Regions from separate parts of the Pseudarthrobacter sp. R1 genome, predicted to be linked through region 2. Evidence: riboswitches for the same ligand, from Rfam matches in the RefSeq annotation. Region 2 holds a riboswitch; the other holds the start of a gene.
The links. Region 2 has a riboswitch for thiamine pyrophosphate ahead of M8J71_RS13865 (FAD-dependent oxidoreductase). Riboswitches for the same ligand answer to the same signal wherever they lie in the genome.
Positions count from the first base shown of each region.

Region 1: it holds a riboswitch for thiamine pyrophosphate, as region 2 does, so the genes downstream of both, thiD (bifunctional hydroxymethylpyrimidine kinase/phosphomethylpyrimidine kinase) here and M8J71_RS13865 (FAD-dependent oxidoreductase) in region 2, are expected to answer to the same signal.

Region 1 is NZ_JAMKFI010000008.1:1,275,989-1,280,510, reverse strand. Features, by position in the region: gene thiD (bifunctional hydroxymethylpyrimidine kinase/phosphomethylpyrimidine kinase) at 1-1,401, opposite strand, end outside; TPP riboswitch at 1,409-1,506, opposite strand; gene M8J71_RS16885 (ribonuclease E/G) at 1,666-4,522, opposite strand, start outside.
Region 2 is NZ_JAMKFI010000008.1:644,735-649,256, forward strand. Features, by position in the region: gene M8J71_RS13850 (DEAD/DEAH box helicase) at 1-237, opposite strand, end outside; gene M8J71_RS13855 (RNB domain-containing ribonuclease) at 525-2,012, opposite strand; gene thiE (thiamine phosphate synthase) at 2,073-2,810, opposite strand; TPP riboswitch at 2,838-2,956, shown strand; gene M8J71_RS13865 (FAD-dependent oxidoreductase) at 2,949-4,304, shown strand; gene thiS (sulfur carrier protein ThiS) at 4,301-4,522, shown strand, end outside.

The sequences.
Region 1 (4,522 bases), 630 kb from region 2:
AATGGCCCTGCGGGTGGCAGCTGCGAAGTCTTCGTCCGCGTAGGTGCGCAGCCAGTCCGCATACGGGTGCACCGACGGTTCGCCGGCGGCAACGAACCGGGCGTAAAGCGCTGCTCCCACCTCGGCGTAGAGCCAGAAGCAGGGCAAAACGGCCGCCGCCAGGACCGCATAACTGCCCGACGCCGATGCCGCCGTCAGGTGGTCCACGTAGGACTTCGTAACAGGGCCAAGCCCGGGCTGCACGGTTCGCGTGCCCAGCCAGGAGCGGTGCAGCTCGGACTCGACTTCGAGGCACTGCCGGGCAGAGGCCGCCCAGAAGAGCTGCTCCGCCTCGGTGGGTGCCAGTGCACTGGCCCTGGCCAGCACGCGCGAATAGCCGTTGAGGTAGATGGCATCCTGCGCGAGGTAGTACGCGAACTCCTTCTCGCCCAGGCTGCCCGAGGCCAGGTTGCGGATGAAGTCCAGGGCATGGATGTCGTCCAGGTCCTGCTGCGCCTCGCGCCAGAGTATTGCGGCGAAGCTCCCTTCAGATAGCACCGGCTGCTGGTGGTGGAAGTGGTGCACCGGCCCGTTGCCTGTTCCCACCTCCAGTGTTCCCGATGCCTCCAGCGCGCCGGCCAGCCAGGGTTTGACTTCACGGAGGGAAGCCTCCCAGTCCCCCAGGCGTGCCTGTGCCGTTGCCATGGCGGAGGACAGTGAACAGCCAGTGCCATGGCTGTTCCGCGTTGCCACCCGCTCCCCCGGCACCACCACTACTTCATCGGACAGAAGGCCCGTGGTGTTAACCAACGCATCGGGGCACTCGTCGCCGTCCAGGTGGCCGCCCTTGACCAGCACAATGGCGCCGGTGGCAGCGGCGAGGGCGCGGCCCTGTTCCAGCGCCCCGGCCCAGGTGTCCTGCAGTTCGCCGCCAACGAGCATGGCAAGCTCCGCCAGATTGGGGGTGATGAGGTGGGCCAGCGGAAGAAGCCCGCGCAGTGCCGCTTCGGCAGATTCTTCCAGGAGCCGGTCACCGCTGGTGGCGACCATCACCGGGTCCAGGACCACGACGGCGGGGCGCACCTTCCGGAGCCATGCCGCCACTGCCTCGATCACCTCGGCACTGCCCAGCATTCCAATTTTCACAGCGTCGATGCCGATGTCGTCACTGACCGCATCCAGCTGCTCGCTCAGGAACGCTGCGGGCGGCACATGAACGGACCGGACTCCGCGGGTGTTCTGGGCGGTCAGGGCCGTAATGGCAGCCATCCCGTAGCCGCCCAGCGCGGCAATGCTCTTAAGGTCGGCTTGGATACCGGCGCCGCCGGAAGGGTCGGAGCCTGCTATGGAAAGGACCCGGGGTACGGGCCTGCCCGGGCGTGTCGGTGCCGCAGGAAATGTTGCCGAGGTGGCAGTGGGCATTACAAGGGTCGTAGACAAGAGACATCCCTTCGCCGGTGCTAGCCGGACAGGTTCAACGGGTGTGAATCTCAGCCGGCTCTCTGCGCGGCACCCCGTGTCGGTTCCCCAGCCTAGCTTTTTTGCCTGGCGCAGGCCGAAGGTGACACATTGCGACCCGGCGCCGTGCCTTGAAATGCCGCACTGCCGTTGCATCGCTGGCCTTACACACGAAAATGCCCGGCCGGCCCTGTTGTGGCTGGCCGGGCATTTACTTGCCGGGGACGCTTAGAGCTCCGAGGCCGGAACCCCGACGCCCAGGATGATGGGCGCCTCGGCCGGCTTCACGGTGCCGGCATTGCCGTCACTGGAGCCGCCGGCACCGGCCGGTTCGGGGGCCTTCGCCTCGTGGGTATGCCCCGTGCCGGCTGACGCCACGTTTTCGTGATGCTGCACAGTGGTTTCGTTGGCAGCTCCCTGGGCACGGCTGGCACTGCGGTTGCGCCGCGGCCGGCGCTGCCGGGACTGCTCCAGCGTGTGGTCGCTGTAGTCCTTCGCCGGTGCTGCAGCTGCGGGCGCCTGTACGGGCGCCGCCGATTCCACGGGCTCCACCGGCTTCTGCTCCGGTTCTGCCTGCTCGGGCTGGTCTTCGGCAGGTGCCGGCTGGCCAAGGTGGGCGAAGGCCTCCGCAAGCCGGTCCAAGGTCAGGGCAGGCTTCTGCGGCTGCTCTTCAGCGTGCTCAACGAACGGCAGCACCACCTTCTCGCCGCCGAAGGTCAGCACGGCAGCCTGGCGCGCTTCGTCGTCACGCTTCGCAGCTTCGGCTGCGGAGGCAGCGGCAGGCTGGGTGGCGGCCGCCTGCTTGGCCGCCGCCACTTCGTCGTCGTGCAGGTGGGCTGCATGCGCGGCGGCGGCAATGTTGGCAAGGGCCAGCCTTGTGGCCTCCGCCTTGGCATGCCGTTCAGCGTCCGAGGGGTCGGGGTGGACCGTGTGGACGTGCACGGCTGCTGCTGCCGGGGCAACCTCCGGCTGCTGGCCACCGCGGCCCCGCCGGCGTTTGCGGTCCGGGCGCGCGCCGGGCTGGTTGTTGTCGACGCGCTGGGCGTCGTTGCGGTGGCCTTCGCTGCGGGCTTCCGGCCTGCTGTCGGTTCGCTGGACGTGGTGCTCGGCGGCCACAATGTTGGCCCGTCGGTGCTCAACGGGGTCGTCATGGGTAACCACGCCGCGGCCAGCGCACGCTTCGCACTGTTCGCCGAAGACTTCGAGGAGCCCGGTGCCCATCCGCTTGCGCGTCATCTGCACCAGGCCGAGTGACGTAACTTCCGCAACCTGATGCTTGGTGCGGTCGCGTCCCAGGCATTCCACCATGCGGCGGAGCACGAGGTCGCGGTTGGATTCCAGGACCATGTCGATGAAGTCGATGACGATGATGCCGCCGATATCGCGGAGGCGGAGCTGGCGGACAACTTCTTCCGCAGCCTCGAGGTTGTTTTTGGTCACCGTCTCTTCGAGGTTGCCGCCGCTGCCCGTGAACTTGCCGGTGTTGACGTCCACCACGGTCATGGCCTCGGTGCGGTCAATCACCAGCGAACCGCCCGAGGGCAGGAAGACCTTGCGTTCGAGCGCCTTGTGGATCTGCTCGTCGATGCGCCAGGCAGCGAAGATGTCCTGGTCCTTGGTCCACTTCTCAAGGCGGCCCACCAGGTCCGGCGCTACGTACGTAACGTACGCCTCGATGGTGTCCCAGGCTTCCTCGCCCGAGACGATCAGCTTGGAGAAGTCCTCGTTGAAGACGTCGCGGACCACCTTGATGGTGAGGTCCGGTTCGCCGTAGAGCAGTTCAGGGGCAAGGATCTTGGTGGACTTCGACTGGCTCTCGATGCCCTCCCACTGCGCGCGCAGCCGGTTGATGTCGTGCGTCAGCTCTTCCTCGGAAGCACCCTCGGCGGCGGTCCGGACAATCACGCCGGCCTGCTCGGGGAGGCGGTCCTTGAGGATGCGCTTGAGGCGGTTGCGTTCCACGTCGGGCAGCTTGCGCGAAATGCCGGTCATGGAACCGCCGGGCACGTACACCAGGTAGCGGCCGGGCAGCGAGATCTGGCTTGTCAGGCGGGCGCCCTTGTGTCCCACAGGGTCCTTGGTCACCTGGACCAGGACGGTATCGCCTGATTTAAGGGCGTTTTCAATGCGCCGCTGCTTGCCCTCGAGGTTGACCGCTTCCCAGTTCACCTCGCCGGCGTACAGCACGGCGTTGCGGCCGCGTCCGATGTCCACGAAGGCGGCTTCCATGGAGGGCAGCACGTTCTGGACCTTGCCCAGGTACACGTTGCCGATCAGGGAATCCTGCTGGGTCTTTGATACGAAGTGCTCGGCCAGGACACCGTCTTCGAGGACGGCGATCTGGATTCTGTCGTCGCGCTGGCGCACGATCATCTGCCGATCAACGGACTCGCGGCGGGCCAGGAACTCGGCTTCGGTGATGACGGTGCGGCGGCGGCCGGTGTCGCGGGACTCGCGCCGGCGCTGCTTCTTCGCCTCCAGGCGGGTGGAGCCCTTCACGCTGGTCACGCGGTTGTTGACGGCGGGCTCGGTGACCGCCCGCGGAGCGCGGACGCGGGTGACGGTGTTGGGCGGATCGTCATCCCCGCCGCCGGTCAGCTCAAGGTCCTGGTCCCCGCGGCGGCGGCGACGGCGGCGGCGGGACGTCACGCCTTCTTCGACCTGCCCCGCAGACTCCTCGTCGGCGTCGTCGGAGGCATCGACGTCGGCACCTTCGCCGCCTTCAAGGTCGCCGTCAGCTTCACGCTCACCGGTGCGGCTGCGTCCGCGGCGTCCGCGGCCCCGGCGCCTGCGGCGGCCCGCGTCCTCCGAATCGATCTCGTCGGCGTCGTCCTCGCCTGCTTCTTCAACAGCGGCGGGAACCGGACGCACCACGGTGCTCAGGTCCGGTGCCTGGAACAGCACGGACGTGGGAGACGCCGGCTCCATGAACAGGGTGCCGAAGGGGCTGGAAGGAGCCGCGGGCGCCTGCCCGGCCGACGCTGCTTCTGCGGAGGCCTCTTCTTCGGTGGCCTCTTCTTCGGTGGCCTCTTCTTCGGTGGTTTCCAGCGGTGCAGCCGCACCCTCTGCTGGTACCCCAGCGGTA
Region 2 (4,522 bases):
GCCGATGATGTCGTGGCCGGACAGGGCCACCGGCAGGGTCATGGCCTGGATGGGGAACGGGTGGGTGATCCCGGCGTCGGCCAGGGATTCCACGATATCAGCCCGGACGTTGTAGTCCGCGAAGGACTTCTCCGCGATTTCGTGGGGCTTCTCGTCCGAGATAATGGTTTCTTCCGGCTCGATGGTCTCGGTGCCGGTCTCGTCGGTCAGAAGCTGGTGGGTATGCAATTCACTCACAGTGGAGTTTCCTTATTCATTTGGGCAATGGCGCTGCCTGCTCAACGGGCCGGCCAAAGGCTGTTCCGGAGCACGCTCGGGCGCACAAGCAATTCCAGTGGAAGCCGATCGCGGGCTATCTAAATGCTGGCACTGGTGACCAACGGGTGTATCTCAAGATCGCGTAGGGGCGGGCTTGTTGGTTTCAAATCAAGGAAATCAACGACCGGGCATCCATATCTACCTCTTCAGTCTAGCCGCAGGCGGCCCGAATCCCGGCTTTCACGGCCGGGTGGCCCCTTGCGGCGTTACTCAACGAGTTCGAAATGGACTTCCCGCGTGACGATATCCGAGGAGACCAGGCGGACCCGGACCTTCGTTCCGGACACCAGTTCCCCGGCGCAGCGGGCGGTCGCAGCGGGGTCTGCAATCTGGATGATTCCCGAACTGCCGTTGCCGTTGCCGTTCTTTCCGTTGCCGTTGCCGTTTTTGCCGTTTTCCTTTTGTGGCTTGGACCCGGAGATCACGATTGCGTCGAATTCCTGCCCGATGTGGTTAACCAGCAAGGCAGCCTCCACAGTGTCCAGGGCCATGCGCTCCATCCGTGATGCCAGCTGGTCGGACCCGGCCATGATCTCAGGCAGGGACTGAAGCGCCTCCCGTGCCCAGGCCGGTACATTGCCGCCATTACTCAAGGCCTCGCAGATCACCAGGACAAAACGGTCCACGAGGCGGCGCAGAGGAGCGGTGGTATGGGCATAGGCGGCGCCAATGGCGGACTGGACTGCGTCCTCCGGGACGGAACCGTCAAAAGCCGTATAGGCAGCGCCGCGGAACAGCATGCCGGCCGAGTGCAGGATGGCAAGCTGGCGGGGATCGGTGGAGTCGAGGCTGCGCAGGTATTCGCCGTAGCTGACCTCGCCGTCCCAGGGCTTGCCAAGGGCCTCCGTCTGAAGCCGGAAATGGTTCAGGGAGCGCTCGTCCGGGGACGGCATGGTCCGCAGGATGCCCACCTTCCCCGCCAGCATCAGGCCCGCCGCGGCCATTCCGGTCATGAGGGAAATCTGCGCGTTCCAGTCCTCCACCGGAAGCTGGGGAGCGGCGGCAATCCGGTAGCCGCCGTCGGGAAGCTGGACGATCTCCTGTTCCGGCATGTTCAGGCTGGCGCCGCCGCGGGCCCGTTCCAACTCCACGCGCTTGAGCCCCACTTCCTTAAGGAGCTGCAGCACAGGGGAGGCGGTACCGGCGTCGAGCTCCGCCTGCACGCCTTTATAGCTGAGCTTCGCGCGGCTGCGCATCCGGGCCCGCTTTACGGCCACGGACGTCACCTCGGCGGCGCTGTCCAGGCGGAAGTCCCAGACGAACGCCGAGCAGTCCTGCCCGGGAAGGAGGCTCCCGGCCTGTTCGCTGATGACTTCCGGATGCAGCGGGATCCGGCCGTCGGGGGCATAGAACGTCTGGCCCCGGCGGCGCGTTTCAGCGTCCAGGGGCCCGCCGGGGGCCACAAACGCGGGCACATCGGCGATAGCGTACAGCACGTGGTAGCCGTCGCCGTCGGCTTCAATAAACAGCGCCTGGTCCAGGTCGGTGGACGACGCCGGATCGATGGTGATGAATTCGACGCCGGTGAGGTCGTAAGTAGGGAGCTGCAGGGATTCGACTGCCGCTTTCGCGTCAGCCACCGCCTCCTCGGGGTAGGTGCCCGGCAGCTCCAGCTCGGTCCTCAGGGCACTCAGCGCTTCCTCAAGCGCGTTGTTGTGCTCGTGGACGTTGGGGGCCAGCCGATGGTGTGACACGAAAATCAGCCTAGCCGGAATTGGGGCCATAGTGCAGGCATCGGGCCCGGAGCGGCGTTGTCAGGAGTTTGGGGCATCCAGGGCGGCGAGCAGTGCAGCAGCGGCGGCTGCTGGATCGCCCGCTTCCGTAATGGCCCGGACCACCACTATCCTGCGTGCGCCTGCGTCCACCACCTGCTCCACGTTGCCATGGTCAATGCCGCCGATCGCGAACCAGGGAACACCGCCGTCGGACTGCCCTTCCTGCTCCGCCGGCCGGGCAGCTTCGGCGGCATACTTCACCAGCTCCAGTCCCACTGCTGCCCGCCCCGGTTTGGTGGGGGTTGCCCACACTGGTCCCACGCAGAAGTAGTCCAGCCCGGCGGGGCGGGCGGCCGCACCGAGCGCCGCGTCCACCTGGGCCGGGGTGTGGCTGGACAGGCCGATGGCGGCGTTGCCGTTCAGCAGGGTGCGTGCAGCGTCCAGGGGCAGGTCCTTTTGGCCGATGTGGAAGACAGGTGCCCCGGACAGCACCGCGATGTCGGCACGGTCGTTGACAGCCCAGAGCCGGCCGTGCCGCTCTGCCGCTTCCTTGAGCACCGCCAGGAGTTCCAGCTCCTCTGCTGCCTCGATGGTCTTGTCGCGCAGCTGGATGATGTCCACCCCGCCGGCGAACGCTGCGTCCACAAACTGGTCGAAGTCGCCGCGGTCCCTGCGGGCGTCGGTGCAGAGGTAGAGGCGGGCGGCGTTGACGCCGTTGCTGATCTTGGCGCTGCTGAGGACGTCGGTGCCGGCGGCAGGGGTGTGGGACACATTCATGGGGGAAAGCCTAGTTCCTCTACACTGGCCTCGTACTGCGGGAGCCCGCGGCAGCTGTCACAAAGCGCCGGGCTGAGAGGGCGTCAGAGCCGACCGCTTGACCTGATCCGGCTAATACCGGCGTAGGGAAGGAGACAGATGGGCGCAGCATCAGAGCCCCCGACCGTGGACGCGGCCGACACCATCCATGCTGATGTGGCGGTGATCGGCGGCGGCGTGATCGGCCACGGTATCGCGTGGGAGGCGAAGCGTTCCGGCCGTTCCGTGGTGGTGATCGATGACGCACCGGGTTCGGGGGCCAGCTGGGCGGCCGCCGGGATGCTTGCCCCGGTGAGCGAGCTGCACTACCAGGAGGAGGATCTCCTGGAATTCATGCTGGATGCCTCGGCCCGCTGGCCGGCTTTTGCCGCCGGCCTCACCGAAGCGTCGGGAACAGATCCGGGATACATTACGACGCCGACCCTCGCCGTGGGTGCCGACGCCGCCGACCGCCGCGCCCTGATGGACCTCCGCGCCGTTCAGCAGGCCAGCGGCCTGTCCGTAGAGCCGCTGACCGTCCGGGACGCGCGACAGCGGGAACCCCTGCTCAGCCCGGGGATCGCCTGCGCCCTGGACACTCCGGCCGACCACCAGGTGGACCCGCGGCTGTTGGTGGCGTGCCTGCAGGCCGCCTTGGCTCATGGCACGGATGGCGGACGCGGGGACAGAGACAAAGGTGCGGGACGCGGCACTGCGGCAGCCGGCTTCGTCGGCGGTATTGCGGTAGCGGCCAAGGCAACCGGGCTGCTGTGGCGCGGGGGAGCTGTTGCCGGCGTGCGCCTGGCGGACGGGGGAACCGTGCTGGCCGCCGAAACAGTGGTGGCGAACGGGCTGCACGCGGCAGCTCTTGAAGAGCTGCCGCCAGGGCTGAACCTGCCACTGCGGCCCGTCCATGGGGACATCCTGCGCCTGGCAGTGCCCCGGCACCTGCAGCCCCTGGTGACGTCCACGGTCCGCGGGCTGGTGCACGGCGTTCCGGTCTACATCGTTCCCCGCAGGGACGGCACGGTGGTGATCGGGGCAACGCAGCGTGAGGATGCGCTGTCCGGCACGGACGCCGTTTCCGCCGGTGGCGTGTACCAGCTCCTCCGCGACGCGCAGGTACTGGTTCCCGCCGTCGCCGAACTCGAACTGCTGGAATGCACAGCGCGCGCCCGTCCCGCAACGCCCGACAACGCGCCGCTGCTGGGGCGGGTTCCCGCCCCGGAGGCAGCGGCCGACGGGGAGCGCGGGTACGTTTCCGGGCTCATCATCGCCACCGGGTTCTTCCGGCACGGAGTCCTGCTGACGCCGGCCGCAGCCGCCGTCTGCCGGGACCTGCTGGACGGCCGCGAGGACCCCCGATGGGCGGCCTTCAGCCCGGGCCGCTTTACGACGAGGGCAGGCGCCCGCTTAACCACCGGCTCACCCACCAACCACTTCCGCCACACATCGCCCACGAAGGAATCAGCATGAACATCACCTTGAACGGAACCCGGCACCCCGTCCCTGACGGCGCCTCCATCACCGTGCTCGTCAGCCAGGTCACCGGCCGCCCCCTGGCCGCCAACGGGCAGGCAACCGACGGCCAAAAGCTTGGTGTGGCCGTAGCCCACAATTCCGAGGTTGTACCGCGCAGCCAGTGGTTTACCACCGCGCTCGCGGACGGCGACGAGGTCGAACTCGTCACGGCT